3 regions of the Priestia sp. BR_2 genome follow, and region 2 is predicted to be linked to each of the others. Evidence: predicted binding sites of a transcription regulator. Region 2 holds the regulator's gene; each other region holds the start of a gene.
The links. The regulator NrdR, encoded in region 2, represses ribonucleotide reductase genes. The targets are predictions, from matches to a motif close to AACACNATATATNGTGTT.

Region 1: a site for NrdR is predicted at 3,738-3,755, ahead of RB298_RS18990 (adenosylcobalamin-dependent ribonucleoside-diphosphate reductase). Genes of this name have one in related genera too.
Region 3: a site for NrdR is predicted at 2,553-2,570, ahead of RB298_RS30800 (anaerobic ribonucleoside triphosphate reductase). Genes of this name have one in related genera too.

Annotation. Positions count from the first base shown of each region.
Region 1 covers NZ_JAVFHM010000229.1:202,773-212,990, reverse strand. Annotated here, with positions in the region: gene RB298_RS18995 (GntR family transcriptional regulator) at 1-753, opposite strand, end outside; gene RB298_RS18990 (adenosylcobalamin-dependent ribonucleoside-diphosphate reductase) at 979-3,621, opposite strand; gene RB298_RS18985 (DEAD/DEAH box helicase) at 4,043-5,800, shown strand; gene RB298_RS18980 (YqhG family protein) at 5,802-6,764, shown strand; gene RB298_RS18975 (hypothetical protein) at 6,910-8,025, shown strand; gene RB298_RS18970 (YqzE family protein) at 8,314-8,505, opposite strand; gene RB298_RS18965 (N-acetylmuramoyl-L-alanine amidase) at 8,653-9,456, shown strand; gene RB298_RS18960 (methyl-accepting chemotaxis protein) at 9,662-10,218, shown strand, end outside.
Region 2 covers NZ_JAVFHM010000312.1:37,327-47,544, reverse strand. Annotated here, with positions in the region: gene RB298_RS26855 (MntP/YtaF family protein) at 1-313, shown strand, start outside; gene coaE (dephospho-CoA kinase) at 323-922, shown strand; gene RB298_RS26845 (lytic transglycosylase domain-containing protein) at 919-1,485, shown strand; gene RB298_RS26840 (alpha/beta-type small acid-soluble spore protein) at 1,554-1,781, opposite strand; gene nrdR (transcriptional regulator NrdR) at 1,929-2,402, shown strand; tRNA gene RB298_RS26830 (tRNA-Ala) at 2,582-2,654, shown strand; gene RB298_RS26825 (YhgE/Pip domain-containing protein) at 2,782-3,972, opposite strand; gene RB298_RS26820 (nuclear transport factor 2 family protein) at 4,225-5,004, opposite strand; gene RB298_RS26815 (TetR/AcrR family transcriptional regulator) at 5,200-5,811, shown strand; gene RB298_RS26810 (ArsR/SmtB family transcription factor) at 5,923-6,204, shown strand; gene RB298_RS26805 (LLM class flavin-dependent oxidoreductase) at 6,301-7,353, shown strand; gene RB298_RS26800 (MFS transporter) at 7,498-8,673, shown strand; gene RB298_RS26795 (DMT family transporter) at 9,004-9,915, opposite strand; gene RB298_RS26790 (RidA family protein) at 9,961-10,218, opposite strand, start outside.
Region 3 covers NZ_JAVFHM010000338.1:354,590-364,807, forward strand. Annotated here, with positions in the region: gene nrdG (anaerobic ribonucleoside-triphosphate reductase activating protein) at 1-287, opposite strand, end outside; gene RB298_RS30800 (anaerobic ribonucleoside triphosphate reductase) at 284-2,518, opposite strand; gene RB298_RS30805 (PCYCGC domain-containing protein) at 2,755-3,294, opposite strand; gene RB298_RS30810 (replication-associated recombination protein A) at 3,352-4,659, opposite strand; gene RB298_RS30815 (hypothetical protein) at 4,900-5,181, shown strand; gene RB298_RS30820 (hypothetical protein) at 5,224-5,352, shown strand; gene RB298_RS30825 (HelD family protein) at 5,486-7,663, opposite strand; gene RB298_RS30830 (tRNA threonylcarbamoyladenosine dehydratase) at 7,969-8,724, opposite strand; gene aspS (aspartate--tRNA ligase) at 8,760-10,218, opposite strand, start outside.

The DNA of each region.
Region 1 (10,218 bases), on a different contig from region 2:
ATGGGCAGGGTTAATGAGTGCCCCCTTTTCCTTGAAGGCATTCATATATCCATCGATCCGTTCTTGAACAGTTACGGTTTGTATGGGCGAATCGGAGCAGATGGCGATATCACGATGCCCCAGCTCCCACAGGTAATTGACCGCCATGTTAGCGCCAAGCCTGCCGTCCGATGCGATATAATGCGTTTCCACCCCGGGAAGGTAACGGTCGATGAGAACAAACGGAAACCCCGCAAATTTCATGCTTAATATTTCCTCGTTGAATAGTTCCTCGTCCACCGGGAAAATCAGCAATCCCTCTACTCCGATGTTACTGCATGTCTGGATCGCCTCTTTTTCCTTATCAATATCGCCCTCTGATAAATAGATAACGCAGCGGTAATCGTTCTCTTTCAGCGCTTGCTGAATACCTTGTATAAGTCGAATCGTAAAATAATCATAAATGCTGGGCATAATGAGCCCGATCAACCGCGTCCCCATTTCTCCGCTAGTCTTATGGACAGGTTTTACGGTACTTATAGAAGGAGTGGTCGGCATCTGAGATTCGGGCTCGCTTACAAAAGTCCCCTTTCCGGGCACCCTGGTTATGATTTTTTCGTTAACCAAGCCGGCCAAGGCATTAACGACCGTAATCTTGCTTACTCCAAAACGCTCCATGAGTTCCTTTTCCGTAGGTATACGGTCTCCAACCTTCAGTACCTGCGACGATATCAAGTCGCGTATATACTCTTGAACCCTCTGATACAAAGGCATTCTTTCCGTAGAGCTCAACCGAATCACCACATTTCATTCAATATGTTTAATATATACGTTACGAATGGCGTAAGCGTTTTATTCCATGCTCTAATCATGGAAACAGCGGCAGCCATGGACGAGAAAATCATGTCCTGACTGCCGCTGTTTATTTATTGATCTATCATATTCGTTAGCTTGCGCGGGAAAATCAAAATTTGGAGGGAGCTCTTCCCTACGACTTCCTTAAGAGCACTTACTATACCCGCAGTTCCCGCACGTCTTGCATCCCTCGATGTTAATCAAGGATGCCCCGCCGCAGGACGGGCACAGATCCAGCGACATGCTGCCGCCTGCGTGCGCGCCATGTCCGCCGTGGCCCGCAGCTGCCGTTGCCCCGCCTTCGCCTGCATCGGCAGGCGCCATCGTGGCTGCGACCGGTGCCGGATCATGGTCATGATCCGCCTCGGCGTTGTTGGCCACGTGCGTCTCGAGCGCCTTCGCCACGGCGTCGGCGATGGACTCGACGCGGTTCGCGCCGAAGCCGATCGCGCCGGTGCCGCCGATGCCCTTGAGGTGCTTGATCAGCAGCTCCACCTTGTTGCCGTGGTCTCCGTAACGGAGGAACAGGGAGCATACGCGGCCCAGGGCTTCCGCCATCGCGAACACATCCGATCCGGCTTTGCCGACGTTCAGGAAGATTTCGCTTGGAATGCCGTCCAGATCATTGATCGTGATGTACGCCATGCCGAACGGCGTGTTCATTTTATAGGTTGCGCCGCGCAGCACTTGCGGACGCTTCTTGTATTGTTTATCCAGTCCGCTCTTGCTCGGGGAGGCTGTCACGGCCACGCTTGCAGCAGCCGGCTCCACGCTCGCCGTTTCCTCAGCGGCTTGGCCTGCCGCGCTTTGCTCCAGCGCCGCTTCCGCGGTAGAAGCTGTTGTCGCTTCGGCGGCTTTGTCTTCTTTTTTCTCCGTCTGCAGGACCTGCACGTCGCGGCTGCCGTCGCGGTAGATCGTTACGCCTTTGCATCCCAGATCGAATGCCAGCTCATACAGGCGTTTCGTATCTTCAACCGTGAAGTCGGACGGACAGTTCGCCGTCTTCGAGATGGAGCTGTCCACCCAGCGCTGAATCGCCGCCTGCACGCGGATGTGATCCTCGGCGGAGAGACTCATCGCGGTGACGTAATAGTCCGGAAGCTCTTCGCCCGGATGGCTGTCCAGCCAATCCTGAGCAATCGGCACGAACTGCTCGTCGAAGCCGAGACGGCTTTGACGGAAGTATTTGAAGGCAAAGTACGGCTCGATGCCCGTCGAAGTTCCAACCATCGTACCCGTGCTTCCCGTCGGCGCTTGGGTAATGACGGTAACGTTGCGGGCGCCTTTTTTGCGGACCGCTTCGGCAACTTCCGGATACACCTCGGCCATATTTTTCATGAAGCCGCTTTGCAGATACAGTTCGGCATCGAATGCCTGGAACGAGCCCTTCTCCTCGGCAATATCCGCGGATGCAAGATACGCTTCGCGCGCGATGAAGCCATACAGCTTATCCAGGAACTCCAGCGATTCCGGGCTGCCGTAACGGATGTTCAGCTTGATCATCAGCTCGGCCAGACCCATTGTTCCGAGGCCTACGCGGCGCTCTTTTTTCTGGTTCAATTCGTTTTCTTCGAAATGGTAAGGCGTCCGGTCGATGACATTATCCAGGAAACGCACGGAGTAACGCGTCGTCGTAGCCAGCTCATCCCATGCAACGTCATGGTTCGCTTCATCGTAGAACTTCGACAGGTTCATCGCGGACAGGTTGCATACGCCCCAGCCCGGAAGTCCCTGCTCGCCGCAAGGGTTGGTACAGATGATCGGGTTGAAATACCAGCTGTTGGACATCTGGTTGTAGTATTCCATGAAGACCACGCCCGGCTCTGCCGATTTCCATGCGGATTCGATAATGGTGTGCCATACCTCGCGTGCTTTAACCGTTTTATATGGAATGATGCTGCGTCCGGCTTTCTTCCATTTATCCAAATCGCCGTCCCACAGCTCATCGTAATCGGGATCGGTGGTATCCGGGAACACGAGCTCCCAGTCCAGGTCTTCCTTCACGGCTTTCATGAAAGCGTTGCTGACGCATACCGACAGGTTCGCGTTCGTGACTTGTCCCATCGTCTGCTTCACCGTAATGAAATCCTCCACGTCCGGGTGCCAATCGTTCATCATCAACATGAGCGCGCCGCGGCGGCTTCCGCCCTGCTCGATCAGGCCTGTCGTATAACTGAACAATCCGCCCCACGATACCGCACCGCTGGAGGAGCCGTTCACGCCTCTAACGATCGCGCGCCGAGGACGAAGGGAAGACAAGTTGATGCCGACACCGCCGCCGCGCGCCATAATCTCGGTCATCTCGCTCAGGGTTTCCATGATGCCGCCCCGGCTGTCCTTCGGGGAAGGAATGACGTAACAGTTGAACAGCGTCAATTCATCGCTTGCACCCGCTCCGGCCGCAATCCGTCCGCCCGGCACCAGCTTCCAATCATCCAGAATCTCGCGGAATTTCCCGCGCCACTCTTCCTGCAGTTCCGGCGTTGCCTCAACCGATGACATGGCGGCCGCGAGTCGATCCCACATTTCTTCCGGCGTTTTCTCGATGGTTAACGTCAGCTTCTCTACATCCGACTCCACAAGCTCGCCCTTCCGTGTCTTCACGGTGACCTTGCGGCCTTCGCGTTTCACGATTTCGCCGACTTCCTTGGTCGGAAATTTAGGATCATCCTTCGTCAGCACGAGCACCACGTCGCCGACCTTGGCGTTGTTGGTGTCCGCATCCTTCCAGGCATACCGGTCCAAAAAGATCTTCTCGCTTAAACCTTCCAGCCGCTGATTCTGCATCGTACTCAAGTGCAACTACCTCCTATATAAGATATAAAATTTAAAAGATTCCCAAGTATGTGCTCACCAACAACATAACCTGTTATGTAGCCGGTCAAACATCCAAAACCACTATATACACCACATATAGTGCTATTTGTTCATTATACTACACTATATATAGGTTAACTATGCCGATAATGTGAAAATTAAGCCGACAGTTCCAAGCTCCCGCGCGCAAGCTTCCGCTTTCTTCCTCTCGCTCTCTTTTTCGCTGATCCCTATGAAAAAAAAGGATGAAAATATCCAATTCCAGCAGCCGTGCGCTCTATAGGGTATTCCGCGGCTCCCGAATCCGTGCAAGGTTATGAAGACTTCTTTTTTCGTCCATACTACATATACACCGTTGGCCCGGAATCTTTCATCACAGGAGGAGATCGACATGAACCAACAGCCATCTGCCGACTCAGGCATGATTTTCGACCCGCGCCTTCCCGTTCCATTGCAGATCGACCGTTCTTGGTTTGACGATCTCTCTGGCCGACTGGACAAAGGAGGCCCTTGGGGTGACTATCGTCTGGCCCAGCTTGCCGTTGAGGGCGAGAAATCGCGCCTTGTTACAAGCTTTGAAGAACTGCAGTGCCTCAAGCACCTTGGCGGTTTATCCCCGCTCCCCCATCAGACCGATACCGCAAGACGCGTTTTGTTCGAGATGTCGGGCAGAGCCATTTTGGCGGATGAGGTGGGACTTGGCAAGACGATTGAAGCCGGTCTCATTTTAAAAGAATACATCGTGCGCGGACTGGTATCCAAAGTGCTGATTCTCGTACCTGCTTCCCTGGTTCTGCAATGGGTCCGCGAGCTGAACTCCAAGTTCGGCATTCCCGCGGTCGCGCAGAAAAAAGCGTACTCCTGGGGCAATGACATCGTTGTCGCCTCCATGGATACGGCCAAGCGCGATCCGCATCAGGAGATTTTGCTGAACCAGGAATACGACATGCTCATCATCGATGAAGCCCACAAGCTCAAGAACAAGAAAACATCCAATTATCAATTCATCCAAAAGCTGCGCAAAAAATACTGTCTCCTGCTCACCGCCACGCCGGTGCAGAACGACCTCAGCGAGCTCTTCAATCTCATCACGCTGCTGAAACCGGGCCAGCTTGGCGGCCAGGGACAGTTTGCCGCAAATTTTGTCGTGGATAAACGAAGACCGAAGAACCAGGACCAGCTCAAGGATGAGCTGTCCAAGGTCATGATCCGCAACCGTCGGGGCGAAGGCGAAGTGAAGTTCACGAAGCGGTCCGTCCGCAACGTGGGACTCAGCCTTTCGCCTGAAGAACAGTCATTATACGACGGCGTTACGTCCTTCGTCAAAGATCAGTATCAGGCAGCTGGGGGAAATTTAAGCAGTATGCTGTCGCTCGTCACCCTGCAGCGGGAAGTATGCAGCAGCCGGGATGCCGTCTTCGTGACCCTTGTTAATCTGTCCAAGAAGCTGCCGGAGGACTCTCCGATGCGCGATAAAATTTGGGAGCTGGTCTATCTCATCAAGGCCATCAAAGCAAACACCAAGGCGGAAAAAGCCATCGAGCTCATTCAGCAAATGAACGAGAAGGTCATCGTGTTCACGGAATATCGGGCCACGCAGGAATACTTGCTCAATTATTTCCGCGATCACGGGCTGGTCTCCGTCCCGTACCGGGGCGGCATGAACCGCGGCAAGAAGGACTGGATGATGGACCTTTTCCGCGGCAAGGCGCAGGTCATGATCGCGACGGAAGCCGGCGGCGAAGGCATCAACCTGCAATTCTGCCACCATATGATCAATTTTGACCTGCCCTGGAATCCGATGCGGGTCGAGCAGCGGATCGGACGCGTGCACCGTCTAGGCCAGACCAATGACGTGAAGATCTACAACCTGTCGACTTCGGGAACCATCGAGGAGCATATCCTGAACCTGCTGCACGAGAAGATCAACATGTTCGAGATGGTCATCGGCGGGCTTGACGTTATCCTGGAGCGCTTCGAGAAGAAGGAATCGATCGAGAAAAGCCTGTACAAAATCATGCTGGAGTCCGGCAATGATGATGAAATCCGCCAGCGCATCAGCACATTGGGCGACTCGATTCACCATATCAAGCAGGACGTCGAGCTGGAAAGCACGGCCGAAGAAACTCTCAGAGAGGAAGAAGCCTAATATGACCATGACGCCGCAGGAGGTGCAGCAGCACTTCATGGCCTATTTGGAAGCCACCGAATGCACCGTCATCGAAAAATCGCCCGAGCATGTCACCGTGAAACTGTCGCCGCAGGCCGACAAAATGCTCACCAACCGCCCCTATTACTGGGGGTTCGTGGAACGGACCGGGGCTCCCGCCGAAACGCTGTCGTTCAACTTCGTGTTTGATCCGGAAAAATACGACGAACGGCTCGCCAAGGCCGAAGAAGCCAAAGCCAAAACCCAGCTCAACGCACCTGCGCAGGATCCGCTGCTGGCGCGCTATTACGGGAACGCCCCGGTGCTGCCGATCTTGGGGCCAGGCCGGATTCAGCGGGAGAATATCGGCTACGGCAGCAGCCGGCTCGCCCAGATTTGGAATGCCTCCCGCGAAGAGGGCAAATGCGTGTATCTGTTCCAGCAGCGGGATGCCGAACCGCGTCCCAGGGGCCGTTCCACGCCTTATGAACAGTGGCTGGGCGTCTGCTTCAAGGTGGAGTTCAGCTGCGATCTGAAGCGGGAGGAATTGTTTTTTCTCGGAATCTCGCTGTCCAGCCGCTCGATTACCGAAGACTTCCCCGCCATTCTGCATGGGCGCGAATTGACTCCACGCCTGCCCGAGAGCGTTCACGTCAGACCGGCGGCTCTCACCCTTGAGCAGGCCGTAGCTGCCCTGGAGAATCATCTGATCAACAAGCTGAGCAAGCTGGATTACGATTGGGCGGCGAAAGCTAAGGAACGCCTCGAAGACGAGCTGATGGTCATCGACGGCTACTACGAGGATTTGCTCAAAGAGCAGGACGAAGAGAAAAAGGCGCAAATCGAGGAGCAGTACAAGAACCGCCGGTCGGAAATGCAGTGGCAGTACGAGCCGAAAGTGAGCCTGTCCGCCATAACCTGCGGTCTGTTTCATCTGTGTTCGCCCGTGGGCGCGTCTTCATGACGCCTCTCTACAAAAGCAGGCAAAAAAAGAACCATTCTCCCTTCCCCTGCCGCGACAGCTTGCAACAGCCTTTGCAGAGCTTGTCCGATATGATGATTCCATCACATCCATGGCGCGTAAGGGCCAAGGAAAGGCGGTTAGCGATTTGAAGCTGTGGAACATGGAACCCCGTTACCAGGATGACAAGGACAACAAGCGCAAACCTAAATCAATCGACAACAAACGCTTTATCCAATATCGAAGGTGGTCTGCCTCCGTCATCGTAACGGCACTCCTGTGGTTCAGCACGACCCACCCGCAGGCAGGCATGGCTGCGGCTCGTGAAGCAGACACCCCCAATCCTGCGAGCGCCGTCAGTGCGGCTGACGCTCTGCTTGCAGTCCAGTCTGCATCGAGCCTAGCCTACAGCAGCGCCAGGGCTCAAGTACCGGAAAGTTTGGTAAACTTTGCAGAACAGACCGTGGATCAACTATCGGTGCATGCGCCATTTACTGCCTGGGACGGAGCAGAGCTGGATTTCACCCCACTTGGTCCGGGCACGCACGGCTGGCTGGTCACGATTTCCGATCAGGGACTGCCTCAGGGCTACATGATTATCAGCGCAGGAGAAGACGGTGGATATATCTTGAGCGAATACGGGATCGGCTCCACCCTTCCCTACAGTCAAGCACCGCTGAATGAACGGCTTGCGGCCGAGGGATTTCTGAAGGCCGGCGGATCTTTGCCGAAGGGAAGCAGCGTGCGCAAGCTGTATGACGTATCCCCTGTCTGGCAGGTTCAGCTTCCCGGCAAGAAGCCGGTTTATATCAGTGCACTGAATAGCGAAATCCTTCCGGAAGAACTCAAGCAGACAACGACGGCGGTCAAGCCGGCATCGGCTTCGATGCCGGCGGCAAGCAAGGGATTGGTAACTTCATCCGCTCGCTGGATTGCCGGAGCGCCAACCATTGCAGCCGGCGATTCCCGGGATCCTTACGATAATCTGCTGTGGCTGACCTCAAGCAATCTGACGGCCCGAAGCAGTGCCGATCTGCGTAAATTGCTGCAGGAGCACTCCAGCCTGATATTCAAGTCCAAAAATAGCAATGCTGCTTACGGAGCCCCTTTTACCTTAATCGGGTGGCACCGCTGGTCGACAGGGATTCAGAAGCATTCGGCAGCGCTCTATGTGTCGGTTCCATTGCGGAACACAGATACCTTCCGCTTCCTGCCGGCATCCCGCTTGATCGGACAAGGCCAGTTCTATGCTCAACCCAAATGACGCGAAAGTACAAGCAAGCGGGCTAACAAGTCCGTCATTCATGCGAACCAACCATAAGCCCTCATCCCTTCAGCATCCCAGACGGACAAAAGGACGCGGCCCTGATCAGGGCTCGCGTCCTTCATCGTTTCAAGTCTTTTTAACCATGGTCACTTCCGAGCGTCGCCCACCATTTTAAAACACCTAAACATGCCCCAAGTCTAGCATCTGGCTGTACAGGGTGCCGTGCGCACGCTGTACAATAGCTGACTTCGTTAAGGAACATACAGCAAATGAACAGCAGCAGCTTTACTTTTGCCTTTTTTTGCGCTTGGAGGATACGTCGTCTTTCCACAGCGACATGGAGAACGGAATCATGCCGAACCACCTTGTGGTCCAGGATTCCTTCACCTTCGCCCTGCGCCGAACTTCCTTAGGCGTATCTATATAGTTAACCACGCGTTCGGTAATATATTTGATCAATTCATCTCCGCTTGCCATACGAATCAACTCCTTATGGTTTATCCGCTTCCCAGTATCAGTGTGCTCCATTCCGATCGATTCTAGACTCCTGTTTAACGGCATGATTTTTCCGTCTAATGCGCATCCTAATAAAGCCGAAATTTTACGTGAAAGAAGGAATCCATCATGATTAAGGCAGCTGGAGTATGTTTTCTTCTCTTGACGCTGGCACTCCCCGGTTCTGTCACGGAAGCAAGCCCAGTAAAAAAGCAAGCCCTGAAGATTCCCGCACGAGCCGTTCATCAGCAAGTGATGCCGACAGCCAGGCTTATATCCGAAACACCGGAATCCACCCATTCCGCCGGACGGGAAATCGACCAATCCGAGCTAAGACACCTACACCCGTTTGTGCATGACGTCGTGCTGATCGATGTGGGTCATGGCGGAATCGACGGCGGAACGTCGTATGGAGACATTCTCGAAAAAGATATCAATCTGGCCATTTCACGCAGACTGTTCATGCTGCTACGCAAGGAAGGCTATCATGCCGTGCTGAACCGCGACGCCGATTACGCGCTAAGCGACGATAACCGCTGGCATCGAAGCTCCTCCCGGCATCGCCGCGATCTGTCGCAGCGCAAGCAGCTCAGCAGCGAAATCCCGACCAAGCTGGTGGTAAGCGTTCACGTGAATTGGGGAAAGAGCGCGTCCAAGCGCGGCGGCATCGTACTGCATCAATCCGAGGGCCGAAGCACCTTGCTCGCGGAAACCATTCAGGAACAGTTGAATCTGGTATATCGCAGCAACAATGGCATCATGGTAGGCAAGCCTTATTATCTGCTTAATCAAACCCAAGTACCTGCCGTCATCGTAGAAACCGGCTTCCTCAGCAATATGGAGGACCGGAAGTTATTGACCAGCCGGAACGGCCAAATGATGATAGCCGAAGCCATTGCTGACGGGATTATCAGTTATTTAACAGCTCTGTAGATAGAGCTGTTTTTTTGTTGAGTGTGTAGTCTGCAGAATCCAGCACCCAGGCCTTCGAACCCATATTTATGTCATAAAAACTAACATCAATATGAAAAAAGCATCATTTTTTTCGAAATTTTTTGTAGAATTTACCGGGAAATATGGTAGTATAACTAACATATACAAAGAACGATTAATCGAATGGGAATTGGGGGAGATCGCTATGTTTGACTGGCTTGGGTATCGCCAAGGACTTCCGCTTTGGATTTCATGGCGTCTGAATCGTAATTTGAAGGAAGACATCGAAGACATATTCGAAGGCATTGCCGAGACGCGCAAAGAGCTGCTCTTCTCCTGGAGCCATGAATATTGGGGACATCTGGACCGACTGAAGGAGCAGCTGGACAAGGACAAGCCCCATGGTTCAACAGTCGTCGGCGAGCATCCTTATCCCTTCTCTACAAGCGCCCCTTTGAACCAGGAGCAGCTCTTCTCCGCTTTGTACTCGCGCGCTGCCGATTTCACGGAATTGTTCCTGCTGAGTCCTTCGGGTGAGGTCACGTACTCTACATACGCTTCTCACATTGGAACCAGCTACAGCAATAGCAGCCCTTTGGGCGGGGCAATCACTCATCTCGCCGGCTCGGATACCGGCAAACTGCTCTTCGGGCCATATGCGGATCCCGTCACGTTAACCATCGGTCCCCGAACCTCTGCTTTTCACGACAAAATGACGCTGCTGTTCATGAATGCCGTTTACGTCGACGATACGTTCGCCGG
Region 2 (10,218 bases):
GATCGGCGTCGTCATTCAAATTCTCCGCAGCCCGACGAAAGCGGATCTGGACGACTCCGGCAGCATCTCACCATGGGAGGCGATGTGGCTGGGGATCGCGCTGTCGCTCGATGCGTTCGGAGCAGGGCTCGGCGCAGCGATGCTGGGTTTCTCGCCGCTAGGCACCGCAGCCGTGGTTTCCTTGTTCAGCGGGATATTTCTGGTGCTGGGCATGCGGGTCGGCCTCCGTTTTGCGGCCAAGGGAGGCATGCGTTTTATCTCGTATTTGCCTGCTTTTTTATTAGTTGTCATGGGTATAATGAAGCTGTTATGAGGTGAAGTCATGAATATCGGTTTAACCGGAGGAATTGCAACAGGCAAAAGCACCGTGTCCTCCATGTTGGCCATGAAGGGAGCGCTTCTCGTCGATGCGGATATCATCGCCCGGGAAGTGATGCTCCCGGGTCATCCGGTGCTGGGTAAAGTGACCGAACATTTTGGACAAGCGATCCTGTTTGAAGACGGTACGTTGAATCGAAAGAAGCTCGGGGAGATGATTTTCCGTCATCCGGAGCAGAGAGCGGCATTGAATGAGATTACGCATCCGGCAATCCGGCAGGAAATACGGGAACGGACGGAGGCGTATGAACGGCAGCATCCCGACCGGCTCGTGGTAGCGGATATTCCATTGCTGCTGGAGGCAAGGGAAGCCTATCCTTATCTGAAGCAGATCGCTGTTGTCTATGTCCCGCGCGAGCTGCAGCTTGCGCGTTTGATGGAGCGGGACGCTCTTACCCGGGAAGCGGCAGAGGCGCGTCTTAGCAGCCAGATGGACATTGAGGAGAAGAAGCTTCGAGCGGATATCCTGATCGATAACAGCGGCACGTTGGCCGAAACGCAGCAGCAGGTGGACAACCTGTGGAACAGGTTGGTTCAGTTATGAAGTGGCTTCGTAAAAAAAGGGTGCTGCTCCTGCTGTTCGTTTCTTTTGTAGCGCTGCTGTTCCTAAGTTCCAATTGGATGACCCTGCTGTATCCGATCCATTATAAGGATGAGATCCGCAAACATGCCGCTTATTATGAGGTCGATCCGTTTCTGGTGGCCTCGATCATCCGGGTGGAAACGAATTTCAAGCCGGGCAAGGAATCCAAGAAGGGGGCGCTGGGCATTATGCAGCTGATGCCGGATACGGCGAACTGGGCGATGGAAATGGCCAAGCTCCCGTCGGTGAACCTGCTGAGCGTAAAGAATGAAGTGGATGCGAACATCCAGCTGGGCACCTGGTACATTCAGAATCTGCACAAGGAAATGGACGGCAATCCGATTGCCGCCATCGCCGCTTATAACGCGGGCCCGGGGAACGTCAAGAATTGGATCAACAAGGGCATGTGGGACGGAACCTATGAGAACGTGAAGAGTATACCGATCGGGGAAACCCGGCATTATGTACAGCGCGTGATTTATTATTATAATCAATATACGGATGTGTATAAGGGCGGCTTCTAAAGAAAAAAAGAGCGCTGGACAGGCTCTTACTTCGAGCCGCCAACACTCCTTTTTTAAGGAAGAATCAATTATTGACCGGAGAATTGACCAGCCAATTGTTGCTCGGCCAGGGTTACAAGACGCTTTGTGATGTATCCCCCGATCGAACCGTTCTCATAGGAAGTCATGTTACCTTGGTATCCGTCTTGTGGAATGGAGATACCAAGTTCTTGAGCTACCTCGTACTTCAGTTGCTCAAGAGCAGCGTTTGCGCGAGGAACAACCAGGTTGTTGGAGTTGTTGTTGCTTTGTGCCATGTTAAGTTCACCTCCTTGGGTTGGTAAAAGTATTATGTCTCGGGTCTCGCATTTTCATAACATAAAAGACAAAAGTTTTGCTGGTAAATTTTTCTGACGCCCATTAAGGGCGAATCACGCTGAATACAAAGGAAGTGAAGACAACTTATGAAGTGTCCATATTGCAGTTATGCCGGAACGAAAGTGCTGGATTCCAGGCCTGCCAACGAGAATAAATCCATCCGCCGCCGCAGGGAATGCGAGCAGTGCAGCAAGAGATTCACAACCTTTGAAATGGTGGAGGAAACGCCGCTGATCGTCGTGAAAAAGGACGGAAGCCGCGAAGAGTTCAGCCGGGAGAAGGTGCTCCGCGGTTTGATAAGGGCATGCGAGAAGCGTCCGGTATCCGTGGACCAGCTGGATATGATCGTATCGGATGTCGAGAAGGCGCTGCGCAATACCGCGGCGGCGGAAGTGGAGAGCCGCCAGATCGGGGAGCTTCTGATGGAACGGTTATATCCGGTCGACGAGGTGGCTTACGTTCGGTTTGCGTCCGTATACCGGCAGTTCAAGGATATCAATATGTTCATGAAGGAACTGAAAAGCCTGCTGTCCAAGGATACGGACGTGCAGGAGCTGTAAGAGCGCCACGGTTCTTAAACGACCCTGGTGCTCTTCCGGCGCTCTCATGGCGCCAAATTCTCAACATCGATAAGTGACATTATATAGAGAAGGAAAAAAGGCACTGCGCATTATCAAAAAAGTTCTGAAAAAGTGTTGACATGCCTGCTGATTTTTTATATGATATAGAAGTCGCTTACGGGGCCTTAGCTCAGCTGGGAGAGCGCATCGCTGGCAGCGATGAGGTCAGGGGTTCGATCCCCCTAGGCTCCATACGAAGAGAAACCCTTGAGAAATCAAGGGTTTTTTTTGTTTTTATAATAACTTTTTAATACTTCCCAGAAAATTAAATTATTACATGAGCGTAAAAAAAGGAAGTACAACGCATCGTTGATTGTTCTTACTTTATTGTATCGCCTGTAACAGAAGTAGGGGCGGCATCTGTCGCTTGATTTGCCTTAAATCCGGAAGAGAGCAGCAAGACCAAAAATCCACCGGCGACGCCCCACAAAATCAAGGCGTTTGAGTGAGCGGCGTCCAGTCCGCCGAAGTACATGACTTCCCGTAGCCCTCCTGCCGCGAAGCGCAGTGGCGTCCACGAATAGATCCAATCTCGCGTCGTCTGCGACAAGAACTCCGGAGCCATGTTCAGGAGCGGCACCGAGAAGAACATCAGCAGTACGAGCAGCGGTATTGCACGGAATCCGATCCAATTCAGCAAGGAAGATTGCAACAAGAAGAACGCCGATCCAGCCAACCATAAGAACAACCACGTCTCCCCCGCGTTCGCCAGTTCCATGCCGTACCACGACGAAGCCATCCATATGGTGAAGCATGAGGCTATGCCGACGATCGCAAGCCCCCCGATAGCTTGCAGCGCGCTGACTGTCCATCTCCTTGAACCCGCGGCGACCGCCTTCTGGCTAGCCAGGAGCAAGACGACTCCGGTCACCATGCTGCCGATCCATATAATCTGGGTAAACAAGCCCGGCGCATTTCCCGCCGCATTATTCACTCCCGGTGGATGCACGACTTCCTCCTGAACGTTCACCGGTGTCATTAAAGCTTTAGCCGTCTCAATGGGAATTTGTCCCGTTTGCTGTCCGATCTGCCCAAGCAGCTGCTGCAACAGTTCCCCATTGATCATGTTCATCGCTTGCCCCATTGCCTGTCTTACGACCATCGAGGCTTGGGTGTTCATACCCTCGTTGGAGATGATTCTCACATTAGGGTGAATCGGCGAGTGAGTCGCTAACGAGAGTAAACCGCTGCTCAGATTCGCAGGAATCACCATCGCTCCGTAATATTCGCGTTTATCCAGTCCATCCCGAGCCTTTTCCTCGGAATCCACGACATGCCAGACAAACGGCATTGCCGGGCTCGACAGCAACTTTTCCCGGATCATTTCCCCTACCGCAAACGTTTCTCCAGTCGGCAGCTCCGTCGGCTGGTCAAGGATAACGAGGGCCGCCGGGACCTCCTTTGGCTTCGATCCAAGCACCGATCCCATCATCGCTAACCCGAATACGGTCAACACGATCAGGACGAGCACCATGCCCAGCCACATCATTTTTTGTGTCAGCATTTTCATGATCCACTACTCCTTGTTCTTTATAATGAACATATGGTTGATTATCAACGGCAATGTTCATTTGTGAAGGGCAACCATATAATATGGCTGCATCACACGATCACTTCATGGCAATGAACAAAAAGAGCGTTGCTGCAGCAACGCTTCTGTATCTTTTTGATTACAAAATTGATTGCTCAAGTACATTCGTGAAGCGCAAGACATCACCGCACTTACATTTCGGCGATGCCTTGCGATTTAGCCACACAAATTTCAAAATCTACTGTTCGAATTTTTTCGTTTTTCTGCCGGCAGTATGGCCTCGATTACGTCCCAATGCTCAGCGATCTTTCCATCCTCTACGCGGAACAGATCGTAGAAAGCGGTATGTTGACCATCAAACAGACCTTCACTCATTGTAAGGACAAAATCGCCTTGTCCGATTACTTGGTGGACATGAGTATATTGAAACTCAATATTTCTCTCCTTCAGAGCCTGCAAAGCAGCGTGAAGACCGGAAAGGCCGTCTGCAATATGCGGACTATGCTGAATGTAGTGATCTCCATCAAAGTAAGAGGCCAGCAGGTCAGGGTTCTTCCCGAGCAAGATGTTCTCAACATAGCTTTTGACAAATGCTTTGTTGGCATCCGTCTTGTCGATATCCTTAATCGTAACCGGTCCGTCAATCATCGTATGATTGCTTGGTGTCTTCTCCACCATCTCTTGCAAATTGTCCCAATGCTCGACGATTAGTCCATTCTCAAAACGGAAGAGATCAAATACGATTTTAGGGCCGTGAAAATGATATACAGAATGAAGAGCCACATAATTTCCGTCGACTAAAGTACGCTTAATGCTTACCTTAGTACCCATTTCCTTTAAATGATCAAGTGCGCCAAGCATGGATTCACGACCATCGAGTAAGGCCTGGTTATGCTGAATATATTGATCTGGATGAACGTAAGCCGTAATCGCTTCGGGGTTGCCGCTCTCAAAACTTTCCAGTACGGCGACTGCCTTACGAACAAGCTCATTCTGATGATTGGATGTCATTGGAATATCCTCCTTGGGAATTTTTTTGGTCATTAGATAAATAATGAACAAGACGTTGTTTATTTATCTGTTGCTCATTATAATAGAGGCTAATATAACGCTCAATATTCAATATTTTTAGTTATGATGGATAACAGACAACTCATAAAACTTTGTCGCTTAACGACCTAAATAAATTTAGGGGGAACGAAAACAATGAACAAGAAAACCGACCTAAGAATACTGCGCACGAAACAATCGATTCGAAAGGCGTTTTATGAGCTTATTCAGGAAAAGGGATATGAATCGATAACGATCCAGGATATTGCCGATCGGGCTATGATCAATCGAAACACATTTTATCTCCACTACCAAAACAAGCCTGATTTATTAGATACATGTATGAATGAATTGTTGAGCGAATTAAAGGATGCGGTCATTCTTTGTCCCATCAGCATGAATCCTTTCAGTATTTCTCTACTCGAGACAGTCATGCAAACTGTACTGGAGCATATTTCTCTAAATTTGACCTTTTATCATTCCATGTTAATAGATGAGAATAGAATCTATCAGTTTCAAGCGAAAATGGAAAATATCATCAAAGATAAATTAATTGAGGGGTGGAAACCTGCTCAGGGAAACTCCCCATTAGCGATATCCAAGGAATTGCTGATCGAATACCTCGGATCGTCTTTCATGGGGATTGTAATTTGGTGGATTAAAGACGATAAACCCCTTCCTGCAGATGAAGTTTCATCTCAGTTTAGCAGAATCGTTGCCTACGGGCATTTAAGGGCTGCCGGCATCGCCGTCGAGGATTATAATTAGCGAAGTAGAAGGAGCAGGATTCAGATATGCCCTTTACATTTGAATGACATGGTGCTAAACTTGATTTCGATAGTTATAGAACTGCAGAAGATATGCGGGGAGGTGGATACAGTGGGAGAAAATCAAGAAGCTATGGGGCAAGCGGTTAAAGTGTATAAAGCTTTGGGGGAACCAACCCGGCTGAAGATCGCTTTACTGCTCGCGAAAGAGAGCAATTTATGCTTCACCGCGGTCGGTGAAAGGCTTGAATCGGTTGCAGGCTCGACGCTATCGCATCATTTAAAGCAATTGACGGACTCTGGCTTGATTGATTCTCGCAAGAATGGATCGTTTATTCACTATAACGTCAATCGAGAAGTAGCGGAAAAATTTGCGCCCTTTTTGTTGGCGTAATTTTTTTCGAAATCATTTCTATATATTTAGAACAGTAGAAATGGTGGGACTCTTTGCTAATCATCCCTATTCCATATTAAGAAGGAGAGAATAACTATGAGCGGTCAAACGAATACGATGGAGATTGGAATGAGCACCTTCCTCCATGCTAATCCCGGAAATGGCGGTGTCTCGCATGCCGAGAGGCTGCGCCAAGCGATCGAAGAAATCCAATTGGCAGATCAGGTAGGCCTTGATGTTTATGCCATCGGCGAGCATCATCGCATCGAATACACTAGCTCGTCGCCAGCTGTCATTCTGGCCGCTGCTGCCGCTACAACGAAGCGGATCCGGCTCTCGAGCGCAGTGACGGTGCTATCTTCGGATGATCCGGTGCGGGTGTACCAGGACTTTGCAACGCTGGACGGGCTATCGAACGGGCGAGCGGAAATCATGGCCGGACGGGGTTCGTTCATCGAATCGTTCCCGCTATTCGGCTATGACCTGAAACATTACGAGGAATTGTATGAAGAGAAACTGGAACTGCTGCTGAAGATTCGTGAATCCGAAAAGGTGACCTGGCGCGGCGGTCATCGCCCCGCGATTGACAACATGGGCGTCTACCCGCGTGCACAGCAGGAACCTTTACCTGTCTGGATCGGTACGGGGGGGAGCCCGGAATCGGCTGTTCGCGCTGGTTTGCTGGGACTTCCGGTTGTCTTCTCTATCCTGGGCGGTGCGCCGCGGAGATTCGCACCCTTGGTGGAGCTCTATAAAGAAGCCGCTGTGAAAGCTGGTCACGATCCGAATAAGCTGCAAATTGCTACGCATTCGCATGGCTTTATTTCGGATACGACACAAGAGGCAGCTAAGCGGTATTACCCCGTTATGGCCGCCCAAATGAACCACATTGGACGGGAACGAGGCTGGCCTCCTTATACACAGGACTCGTACGATGCAGCCCGCAGCCTTCAAGGCGCTCTTTATGTTGGAGATCCCGAATATGTCGCAGAGAAGATCGTGCTGCTGCATAAGAACCTAGGCTTGACTCGATTCATGATGTATAACGATTTTAGTTCATTGCCGCATCGCGACTTGCTGCGGACGATTGAGCTTCTCGGCACCAAAGTAGCGCCGATTGTTCGTAAGGAGCTCGCCCGTCAGACGTAAGGCCATAACGCTTAAACAGAGTACGAACGCTTGGAACAAGGAGGCTTGGTTGAGCCGAGAAATGAAGTCGGCAATTAAGCATTATTTTTTAAATATGACTTCTATAGATTTAGATCTGTTGAAATGAAAAGAGGAGAGAAACATATGGGAAACTCATGGAAAATTTATATTCTGGCAATTGTCAGCTTTTTAGTCGGAACTTCGGAATTCGTGATTGCCGGCATTTTGGACATGCTTGCAAGTGATGTTGGAGTGTCGGTAGCGGCGGCCGGACAGTTGATTACGGTCTACTCGCTTGCTTATGCCATCGGCACCCCGATTCTCATTGCACTCACGGCAAAAATGGATCGGAGAAAGCTTATGCTGTCGGCTTTGGGATTATTTTTCGTTGGGAATTTGATCACTGTCACAACTACAGGCTACGGCATGCTGCTTGGAGCAAGAATTATTTTGGCGATCAGCACGGGGGTATTTATGGTCGTCGCCCTGACGGTTGCCGCCAAAATATCTCGTCCTGGAAAACAGGGCAGCGCGATCGCCACGGTTCTAGTGGGCTTTAACCTCGCACTTATTCTAGGGGTCCCGCTTGGGAGGATCATTGCGGGCTCACATGACTGGAAAATCATCTTCACGGGAGTCGGGGCCCTGAGCTTGGTGGCGATGTTGGTCCTTTGGCTGACGATTCCGAAATCGGAAGGAGAGGCTCCCGTTCCTATTCGGGAACAGCTCGCTTTATTAAAAAGCCCCCGAATCACTGTCGCGCTTTCCATCAGTTTTTTCTGGATATTGGGCTACACGATGCTGTACACCTATATAACGCCGTTTCTTTTGGACATTACGGGGATGAGCGAAGGGATGGTAAACGTCGGGTTGTTTGCGTTTGGGCTGGCCAGTCTTATAGGCTCCCAAGTTGGCGGCTACGGTGCAGATAAATGGGGTATCCCCCGCACGATGATTGGAGGTCTGCTCTTTCATTCCGGAATATTACTTTTACTGTCGGCGTTCTCCCATTCGTCCATGATCGTGTTGCCTTTGCTTATGCTATGGTCCTTATTCGCTTGGTCGACGGGGCCGGTTCAACAAGTTTATTTAATCGGCATGGCTCCTCAGGCTTCGGGGATCATCCTAAGTTTGAACAATTCTATCGTGCAGTTGGGAATGGCCGTAGGGGCTGTAATTGGGGGTATCGTTGTAGAAAGCATCTCTCTTGCAGCAGTTGGTTGGTTTGGCGGAGTTGGCGTCGCAATGGCACTCATCCCGGCTATTATTTCTTTATCCATGCGTCGCCGATCTGCAATAGCGGAACGAAACGAAGCGTAACCGGCAATGCGGAAGTTTGAAAACAAGGCTTCTATTTAAGTTGAACAAATGATATCAGAGAAGGAGGGAGCTTCGCGATGCGCTCAATCTCGACGATTCAAGCTGGTTGGCAGCCCGGAAAGATCTGGAGGAGGGTGCCAATCCATTAGGTCGCATCGAATCTAAGTAAGAACCAAAAAGGCGTGATCAAGCGAATCAAAGAAAGGGCCATCCCGCAAAAGGATGGCCCTAAATCTAAAGCCAAAGGGAGCCGTGATATAAAGCGCTCCCTTTGGCTAATCGTAAGTCCTCCATCTTTTTCTTGTGGGCCTCGATTACAGCCCAGGCTTTTTACCTCTTGGCAGAGGATATTTTCAGTGTATCGCCTTCTGTTTTCCTTGTTCTCTGTCCCTGCATAGTGGCTAGAACTACGCCGGAAATAATGAGAACAGATCCTGCCACTTGCGTTAAGGAAATCGGGGTGCCGAGCGTGATATAACCTAAAATCATGGCGACAAACGGTTGTAAATTCAGAAACAGGGAGGCTTTAGCCGCCCCTACCTTGCGAATCTGCGCATTCCAGATTACGGCGCATAAGCCCTGAATAAGCAGCGCCGAACCGACCAAGAGAACCCACCACCAAAAGTGAGGCTGTAATTGTACGTTAGGCTCGCTCCAGACCGCCACCGGGTATACCGAGATGCAGCCGAGTACGGTGGTATACACCGTTGCGACAAACGCATCCATACGTTCCGTCAGCTTTTTCATGAGGATCATAGATCCCGACAATGCCAACATACAGATAAACATGATCCAGACGCCTTCGGTAATGGCTCTGCTCATCCTTCCGCCAGTTCCAACCACGAAGAAGACACCGGTGAGGGCGACAATCGAGCCTGCAACCATGCGTTTCGTTAACGGCTCTTTCAAAAATAAGCGGGCAAATAGCGCCGTAAAAATTGGAGCTAACGATAAGATGAGCGAAGCTGTGGTTGCGTCCGTTGTCCGGAGACCTGTAAAGAAAGAAACTTGGTGAAGCAGCATCCCGATTAGAACGAAGGGGACCAAATAAACGAAGTCGCGGAACGTAATCTTCGCCAAGCCACGAGTTGCAACCAAATAAATAAGCAGGAACGCCGATGAAACCAGAAGCCGGTATGCCGACAGATGCAAGGCGGGGAATGCTTCCAGCAGCAGCGAGCCTAAGACGAAGTTGCTCCCGTAAAGGGCTGCGCAAAACAAGAGAAGCAAATAAGTTCGCAAGCAGATGCGCCTTCTTTCACAGAAATAAAGGATAATGGAGCGGATTTAATTGCGTTTGACTGCGATAAGCTCTATTTCAATCTTGGCGCCTTTTGGAAGTTTAGACACTTCAACGGTTGTTCTGGCAGGGTGATGATCGCTGAAATATTGGCTGTACACTTCATTCATCTGCTGAAAATGCTCTAAATCCGTCATGAAAACGGATGTTTTTACAACGTCTGCTAAAGATAATCCAGCTTCAGCTAAGACGGCTTGCAGGTTCTTTACTATTTGATGGGTTTGGTCAACGACGCCTTCTTTCAG
Region 3 (10,218 bases), on a different contig from region 2:
TTTGCGGGACAGAGAGTCCTGAGCCTGCGTACGAATGCCGCACATTCTTCCGGGGAGAAGAAGGGGTCTCCACCGCATAAGGTCACGCCATCCAGCAAAGGATTATCCAGGATATCCTGCAGTATCGCCGCTGACATTTCTTCGGTAAAGGGCTCCCCCGCTTCAAAGTCCCAGGAATCCGTATTAAAACATCCGGCGCAGGCATGGCGGCAGCCGCTCACGAATAGAACCGCACGAAGTCCGGGGCCTTCATTGATGCTCTCGGGGATGTATCCGCATACATTCACAAATGCTTCACCCGATCCCGAACCTCGGCCTGCTTGGCCGAATTGAAGCGCTCCGTATAATTGCCCGTTAAATATCCCGTTACCCTCCGCAGCCGCTGGAAGTTTCCATCCGTCTCCAAAGCGCCGCATCCAGGGCACGCACTTCCGATAATGCCTTCGTAGTTGCATGCCGGGCACCGGTCGACGGGATGGTTAACGGAGAAATATCCGATGTTCTGCTGCAGGGCAAACTGCACGATGTCCCGGAAAGCAGCCGTATTCAGCCTTGCGTTGCCGTCCAGCTCCACATACGAAATCGCTCCGGCGTTGCACAGCTCATGGAAAGGAGCTTCGGAACGGATTTTGCGGTAGGCGGCCATCGGATAGTACACGGGTATATGAAAAGAGTTCGTGTAATATTCGCGGTCAGTCACACCCTCGATCACCCCGAAGGTCTGCCGGTCGAGCTTCGTGAATTTCCCGGATAACCCTTCTGCAGGCGTGGCAAACAGCGTGATGTTCAGGTTATACCTTTCTCCGGCTGCATCGCAAAACCGGCGCATATGCCGGATGATCTCGATCCCCAGCCCTCGGCTGTCCTCATCCTCGCCGTGATGCCGTCCGGTCAACGCCTTCAGGCATTCGGCCAGCCCGATAAATCCAAGCGCCAGGGTGCCGTGCTTGATCAGCTCGCGCACCTTATCCTCCGGCGCCAGCGCCTCGCCGCCTTCCCACACGCCCTCCCGCATCATGAAATCGGACGCTTTGGCCGGTTGGTCGGCCTGCAGCTCGTAACGGTGAATCAAGCCCTCCACCGCAATTCTCATATAATGATCCAGCTGTTGATAGAAACGGTTCAGGTCCGGCACTTCCCGCTTTCCTTGAACGATGCCATGTTCAATCCCGAGCCGGACCAAATTGATCGTATTAAAGGACAGGTTGCCCTTGCCGCTTAGGCGGTTTCGCCCAAAGCGATCCGAAATCGTGCGGGTCCTGCAGCCCATGGTGGCAATAATCGTGTCCGGGTCGCCCGGGTTATAATAGACGAGATTAAACGACGCGTCCACGTTGACGAAATTCGGATAGAGCCTGCGGCTGGAGCACTCGACGGCTTTCAGGAACAGGTCGTAATTCGGCTCGCCTTCCGCCTGGTTGACCCCCTGCTTGCACTGGAAAATATGCTGCGGAAATATCGGCGTCTCTCCCCCGCCGAGCCCCTTCATCGTGGCATCCAGCAGGGCGTGGGACACCAGCCTTCCTTCGGTTGACGTGCACATGCCGTAATTCAACGAAGTGAAAGGAATTTGTCCGCCGGCCCGGCTGCTCATCGTATTCAAATTATGGATCAAGGATTCCGCGGCCTGCTTTGTTTCATTCACCGTTTCATGATAGGCATAATGGTATATTCGCGGATATGTGTCCTTCAGCTGCTCATTGTCTATGTATATTTCGTGATCCTCAAGAGCTCGTTCATAAGGCCGATCCGCTCCCAGCCCCGCTTCTCCGAAGTAGGCCAGCCCTTTGCGAAAATGCCGACGAAACGATTTGCCGACATACGGCGCGAGATCCCAATCGATTTTGCTGCCGGACACGCCGCCGAATTGGCTGTTCTGCTGGGATTGAAAGATGATGGCTACCAGCGCCATGGCGGTCATGATGCTCTGCGGCGGCCTGACCGATCCGTTACCGGTATTGAAGCCCTTGGCCAGCAACCGGCCGAACGGGATGAAGATGCAGTTCGTCGTTCCCAGCGCATACTGGTCCAGGTCATGAACGTATACATACCCATCCCTCACCGCTCTCGTGAGCTCTGTCGGCAGGATGAATTTGCTTGCCATCCATTTGGCGTATTCGGAGCCGATCCGGCTCATTTTTCCGCTGAAGGATTCTCCGTTCAGATTCGCGTTCTCCCGCAGCAGGTCCAAATCGGTTACCCCGATCACATCCCTGCTGATCTTATAAAGCTCTCCCCGCCGCATCCGTTCCAGATCGCGGGCCTCCCTGTAATGTTGATAGGCAGCTGCTACTTCGGGATAACCCGTGCTTTGCAAATGCTCCACAACGATATCTTGAATCTCCTCCACGCTAACCTGTTCCATCCCTGCAGTGGCATGGGCAACCTCATCTCCAATCCGCAAGGAAGCATCCTTGCGGGAAACACCCTCTACCGCCATAAAAGCTTTATCCACCGCCTCCACGATTCGGATCGTCTCAAATTTTACCAGGCATCCGTCTCTCTTCATGACCTTCATGAATAGGAACAACTCCTCTTCTTCATATCGTTAATGCACTATATATAGTTTTGTTTTATCAATTTACATCCATATATAGTTTCGTGCTGTGATATAGGTCATGATGGTCGGACTTTAAAATCGAATAGGGCTGCACTTACGCTATAACCCCGAAGGGGATAGTGCCCTACAAAAAAAGGCACCTCGGGCGATCCTTGGATCACCATCGGGTACCTTCTTGTTTGACCGATAACAATTTAACTTTCCACAGGCGGCATCGGGGTTGGCGTCGGCTTGGCATAGCCGGTGCTGTATTTCTCGTCGATCGCGGTCCGGATATCCGTTAAGCTCATACCCTCGCTGCTCATTTTGGCAGATTCCACGGCAATGTCCAAACACACCCCGCAGCGGGTGCCGTGATCGTCCCACACCACCGTGCCGTCCTCCTGAATCTCATCGATAAAACAGTTCAGGTTGCTCTCATGACCGGCACTTTCCCCGCAGCCGCAGTAACAAGGAATGTATTTCAGGACATCACTCACCTGCGCGGACAAAGCATAAATCGTTTGGAGCTCGCTGGTCTGGCTCTTCAAAAAGGTCGGCAGCTCATCGATCGAAGACGTCGCCTCCTGGATATCCCCGTTGGACAGCTGCGTCTGATGTCCGTGCTCTTGCGCCGCCTCGGCTGCCTGTCCACCAACGACCTGCTCCTGGGCGCTTTTTCCCGAACAGCCGCTCAGCATAAGGCCGGCGGACAGCAGCAGGATGACAAACCGTTGTTTCCCTGTTTTCATCATTCATTTCCTCCATTTAATTAAGCTAGCGGCCGTAAATCCCGTTATCGCCTTACGACCCTATTCTTCGCGTCGTAATCGCTGGTTGTGGGCGATCTTGGCTTCGTTCCCCTGCTCCGTGGCCTGATAGAACACCCGGCGGGAGAGTTCCTTCGGCAAATACTCCTGCTTCACGTAATGGCCCGGATAATCGTGCGGGTACTTGTAGCCCACATGTCCCAGCTTAACCGCCCCCGAGTAATGCGCATCGCGCAGATGCAGCGGAACCTCCGCCGATTTCACTTCATCCATGGCGGACATCGCGCGGGATATGGCGGATACAACGCCATCGGATTTCGGGCTCTCCACGGCGAACAGGATCGCCTGGGCGATATTCAGCTTGGCTTCCGGCCAGCCGTTGTTCCGGTAGGCATCCAATGCGCTTACCGCCTGCACCATGGCTTGGGGATTGGCCAGCCCGATATCCTCGCTGCTGGCAGCAATCAGGCGGCGGATGAACACCATCGGGTCCATGCCGAGCTTTTCGACTGCATACAAAAACCAGAACAGCGCCGCATCGCTGGAGCCCCGAATGCTCTTGTGAAAGGCGGACAGCACATCATACTGCGTGGACTCGTCCGCACGCACGGTAGGCCGGCGAATCGATTCCTCCGCCACCTCCAGCGTAATATGGACCGTACCGCTTGCGTCCGGCGGCGTCGTCATCGCGGCCAGCTCCAGCGCATTGAGTGCACGCCGGATATCCCCGTTCGCCATGGCTGCAATGTGCTCCAGCGCTTCCTCATCGGCCTTGAGATCCATGAACCCAAGACCCTTTTCCTGATCGATCAGCGCGCGCTGCATCGCGATCATGGAATGGTCCTTGGTCAGCGGCTGAAGCTGAAACAAAGTGGACCGGCTCATTAAAGCCCCGTTGACATAATGAAAGGGGTTCTCGGTCGTCGCGCCGATAAATATGATGGTGCCGTTCTCCACGGCAGGCAGCAGGGCATCCTGTCTGGAGCTGTTGAAGCGGTGCACCTCATCCAAAAACAGGATCGTTTTGGTGCCGTACAGGCTGCGGTTGCTCTGGGCTTGTTCAATGACTTCCCTAACGTCCTTGACCGTGGCTTCCACCGCGTTCAGCCGAACGAAATGCCCCTTCGTTTGCTGGGATATGATATGCGCAAGCGTTGTTTTGCCGCATCCCGGCGGGCCGTACAATAAAATCGACGAGACCTGGTCTGCCTCTATGGCCCGCCGGAGCAGTTTGCCCGGTCCGATAATATGCTCTTGTCCTATATATTCATCCAGCGACGAAGGGCGCATCCGATCGGCCAGCAGCCGGGAGTCCCGGTCCCCTTCACGCCCGATACTGAATAAATCCATGGCTACACTTCCTTGTCTGATATCGATGCAAAAATAAGTCGTTTCCATTCAATCCATCACGCTCTATCATATCATATTCGAATTCGCCGTGCCTGCGCTGCGGCAACTTCCTGTCCTACGCTTCATTCGTCCCATGGCTCGGATATTGCATTTTATTTTGATCATATCCAACTTTTATCGAACCGGAAGCGTTTCATATAATAGGGAAGCGTTTGAAAAGCCTGATCTGGGGAGAATGTGATGACGACTCGCAAAAAATCCGTACGCAAATTGTATAACGCGGTGATCCATATGACGTTCAGTATACTGGGGCTCTACCTTCATGCCAGCACCTATCATCTTTTGCAAGAAACATTCGGCCCCGGTTACCTCGACGATGAGAGACTGGCGATGAACCTGCTGTATGCCGTTCTTATCCTGCAGTTCCTGCTCGGCTTGTACGTCTTCATACGTTCAGCCATCATGCTTTATGAGTACAGGCAGGGAATCCGGAGTGAGGATGACGACGAGGTCTTGTTATGAAGCGTGTCGCTTAACCACTATCCACGAAGGGAGACTATGGAATTGAAACGAAAGACTATGCGAAAAATGACCCTCTTCATCCTTCTGGCCGCTGCCTGTTCCATCCTTGCTGTCTGGACTTTGATCCGGTTTATCGAAAATCTGGGCTCCTCCTACCAAATGCTTGGTTAAACCCCTAGCAAGCCCCTGCACAACAAAAAAAGTCCCGCAGAGGCTAACACATGCTGCCATGTGAATCCCTGCGGGACTTCCGACTCTCTCTATTGACACTCCGGGAGCCGACAGCCGCTGCGCAATCGCACGATTACTCCGCCGGCCAACCGCTCGCCATGATCTCTGAGTTCTCTGCCATGATATACGAAGGCAGCGGCTCCCCGTGCAGCAGCCACAGCTCATGCAGTGCACGCGTACAGCCTACATACATTAGCTTGGCATCCCAAGCTTTCTCCGCGTAATGCGCCCGGTCCGCATCCGCCACCACAACGGCATCGAACTCAAGCCCTTTGGACAAGTACACGGGGAGCACGGAATATCCGCCCTGATACGTTCCTTTGCTGCCATCGATCAGATTCAACATCGGCCAGGACGGGCTTAACTCCTCATGCAGCTCTTTCGCTTCCCGCAAGGTTCGGGTGAGAATGGCTACCGTCCGGTATTCCTTGGCAATGAGCGCCCCCATGGCCCGCTCCAAATCCTTCCTTCTGGCGTTCGCGGCATCATAAGGAATGAGGCGGACGGCATCGCCGCTACGGAATACGGGCACGGCGAGCAGGTCTCTTGCGACCCCCTTCTCCAGTATCCCATTGGCAAATTCAATGATCTCCATCGTGGAACGGTAACTGCGCGTCAGCGCAAAATAAGCCGTTTCCTCTTCCTTGAACAGGGAGCTCATTTCTTCCCATGCATGCACGCCGCGATACGCATGAATGCCCTGCGACAGATCGCCTAGTATGGTGAAGGAATGTCCTCTTACGAACAGATCCAGCACAGCCACCTGAAACGGAGAGAAATCCTGGGCTTCATCGATGACGATGTGGTCAAACCGCTGCTCTGAGGAAATATCGTTCAGCAAGCAGTGGAAATACAGCAGGGCAGGCAAATCCTCTTCCCGGACCACATTCTTCTTCAGATCTTTGCGCGTTGCGGCCAGTACCTCCGGCGGAATAAGAGCGGAGAGCTCTTCGACCCAGGAGCCGGCCGCCTTGACCGCTCCAAACAATTGCTTATATAGGGAAATCGGCTCAAATTTCGGCCAGCGATTGGCATAAGCTTTTTCGCGTTGTGCCGCTTTTTTCTTCCGTTCTTTCATCACGGCCGCCGATGGCGATTTCTTCAGCTCCATCTCGACCCAGCGATGCAATCTGGCGAGCAGCCGTTCCTTTCGTTTCGCCAGCGGATAGGGCTTATATTCCTGGTAGAACCATTCCGCAATCGTCTCCTGCTTCAGGATGGCTCCATCCCATGGAGAGAAATCCCCGTCCGGTAGGGCTGCGGCTTCGATGGACTCCACGCACCGCCGCACGATATCCATCAGCCTTAAGGAACCTTTATAGCGCCCGCTCACATTATCGTCGATATCCGGCGTCCCTTGGCCCGGTTCCGTCTCGAACCACTGATGAAGCGTCTGCGCATGATCCTCCGAGGACAGCTGAATATCAAGCAGCTTCGCCGCCCAATCGCCAAAGGTCCGCTGCTGAATATCGCCAACTCCGAGCTCGGGCAGCACATCGGATATGTAATCCAGGAACATGAGGTTTGGCGCGAATATGATCATTTTCTCGGCCGTTACCTGCTCCTTGTACTGGTAGAGCAAATAAGCCAGCCGATGCAGCGCCACCGTCGTTTTTCCGCTTCCCGCCACCCCTTGGATGATGAGGGCGGTGTTCTTGGCCGCCCGGATGATTTTATCCTGCTCCGCTTGGATCGTGGACACGATATCCCGCAGCCGGTTATCCTTGTTCTCACCGAGACGGTAGACCAAAAACTCATCGGATACGGCAGGTCCGCCGCTTTCCCGATTGTACGTGTCCGATACCCGCTCCAAAATTTGCTTGCGGATCACGACGTTTCGTTTTAAATACACAAGCCCCTCGATGATTCCTTCGGGCGCTTCGAACGAAGCCGGATCGGTACCGCCCGTAAAGGAGTAGAATAGACTCGCGACCGGAGCCCGCCAATCAATCACCATCGGGTGATCACCAGCGTCCGCCTTGTCAAAGCCTATCTTCCCGATGTAGAGCGGTTTCTTCGCCCCCGTTCCGTTCTCTTGAAAATCCAGCCTTCCGAAATAAGGCTCCGGCAAGCTTTTGGCGAGGGCCTGCCGTTTCTCTTCCCGGCCTGCCTCGAGCACCTGCTCCGTAAAATCATGGCCCGTGTATACCGGAATGCCGCGCAGCCGTTCAAGCTGACGGTCAATTTCAACGATAACCTCGTTTAGCCTTGACTCTTCTTCTTGATAGGCACTTTGAAAAGATTCTGACACTTTCAGTTACCTCCTAAGAACATATTTTTTCGTATCGAAGTCTGGCTTTAGGGCCGTGACACAAAAAGGAGTTCCATTGTAGCACAACTCAACGGGATATACTAGCAAAGCGCTGTCACAGGAATTGTATTGTTTGGGTTTGCTGTCCTATTCGCTTGTCCACGGCAGCAAAAAACGCAGCGTCCATTGCTGGACACTGCGTTTGATTAACCACGCTCAATTTTGCCGAAAGGCTGTTCTTCCTTTCTGCCTTCCTTTTGTCTATCGTTTTCTTGATCCGAGTTTAAATGTGGCCGGACACCCCGTTACAACGAGACGCCGCCTTTTTCGAGCAGCTCTTTCACCGTCACGCTGACCATGATCAGTCCCGCTACAGGCGGCACGAATGCATTGCTTGCCGGCGGCTGCTTCGCCTTCCGGATTTCCGGAGCATTCTCGGGCACGATTTTCTCCGTCACGTCCTGGCGGGGTTTCATCGGCTCTTCCAGAGAGAACACGACCTTGACCCCTTTCTTAATGCCGTCCTTGCGCAGCTTGGTGCGCACGATTCGGGCAATCGGGTCCATGGAGGTTTTGGAGATGTCGGCCACCTGGAACTTCGTCGGGTCCATTTTGTTGGCCGCGCCCATGCTGGAGATGATCGGAATGCCGCGACGCAGGCACTCCTTGATTAAATGCACTTTATAAATAATCGTATCCGAGGCATCGATCACATAATCCAGCTCGTACTTAAACAGCTCTTCATACGTTTCTTCGGTGTAGAACATGTTCAGGGCGATCGCTTCACATTCCGGATTGATCAGTTTGACCCGATCGACCATCAAATCCGCTTTCTTCTGACCCACCGTCGTCGTTAACGCGTGGATCTGCCGATTGATGTTCGTGATGTCCACCACGTCTTTGTCGATGAGAATGATGCGGCCGACTCCGGTTCGGGCGAGGGCCTCCACCGCAATGGAACCCACGCCGCCGATACCGAGCACCGCCACGGTGCTGTTCTTCATCACTTCAAGGCCTTCGGGACCGATGGCTAATTCCGTTCGGGAAAATTGGTGCAGCATAATTCAAGCAACCTCCTTTATCAAGAACAACAGGCTTATTTTTTCTCGTCGCCCGGCTTCTTGGCGAGTTTGATATGCAGCTGCTCCAGCTGTCCTCCGTCCACCTGGGAAGGAGCGTCCATCAACAGATCCGTTGCGCTTGCCGTTTTCGGGAACGCAATCGTTTCACGCAGATTGGTGCGTCCGGCAAGCAGCATGACCAAACGGTCCAACCCGAAGGCGATTCCGCCGTGCGGAGGCGTGCCGTACTCAAAGGCGTCCATAAGATAGCCGAATTTGTCGTGCGCCACTTCCGGCGACATGCCAAGAGCCGCAAACATTTTCTCTTGGATCTCGCGTTTGTAAATCCGCATGGAACCGCCGCCTACTTCGTATCCGTTCAGAACGATGTCGTAAGCCTCGGCGCGTACGGCAAGCGGATCCGTATCCATCAATTCCAGATCCTCGTCTTTTGGACGGGTGAACGGATGATGCTCGGCCACATAGCGCTTCGCCTCTTCGTCATAGCTGAACAACGGGAAGTCCAGCACCCAAGCAAACTTGTATTCGTTGTCGTTGATCAGGCCAAGCTGGCGTCCGATTTTCAAACGGAGCGCGCCAAGCACGTCGGCAACCACTTTTTTGTTGTCGGCGGAGAACAGCAGCAAGTCTCCGTCTTCGGCTCCCGTGCGTTCTCTTACCGCTTCAATCTCCTGCTCGCTGAAGAATTTCACGATTGGCCCTTTGAATTCGCCCTCTTTCACTTGAATCCAGGCAAGCCCCTTCGCTCCGTAACGGGCTGCATACGGTCCCAGATCGTCAATTTCCTTACGGGTCCAGGTGCCGCAGCCTTTAGCGTTCAAACACTTCACTTCGCCGCCTTTTTCAATGACGGAAGAGAATACTTTGACGCCGCTGCTTGCAACGATGTCGTTCATTTCGATCAGTTCCATGCCGAAGCGGAGATCCGGCTTATCGGAGCCGTATTTGCCCATGGCGTCGGCATAACTGATACGCTGGAACGGCGTCGCCAGCTCAACGCCGATGGTTTCCTTGAACAGCTTCACCATCAGCTGCTCCATCATGTTCATCAGGTCTTCCCGATCCATGAAGGATGTCTCGATGTCGACCTGGGTAAACTCCGGCTGACGGTCGGCCCGCAAGTCTTCGTCACGGAAGCAGCGCGCAATTTGGTAGTAACGCTCAAGCCCGCTCACCATAAGGAGCTGCTTGTAGATTTGCGGGGATTGCGGAAGCGCAAAGAATTCGCCTGCGTGTACGCGGCTCGGCACGAGATAGTCGCGCGCGCCTTCCGGCGAGCTCTTGGTCAGAATTGGCGTCTCCACATCCACGAAGCCCTCATCATCGAGGAAGTCGCGGAATACTTTCGATGCTTTGGAGCGCAGCATCAGCGTTTTTTGCATCTCCGGACGGCGAAGGTCCAGATAACGATACTTCAGGCGGAGCTGCTCATCCACTTCCACGCCGTCTTCGATAAAGAACGGAGGCGTTTTG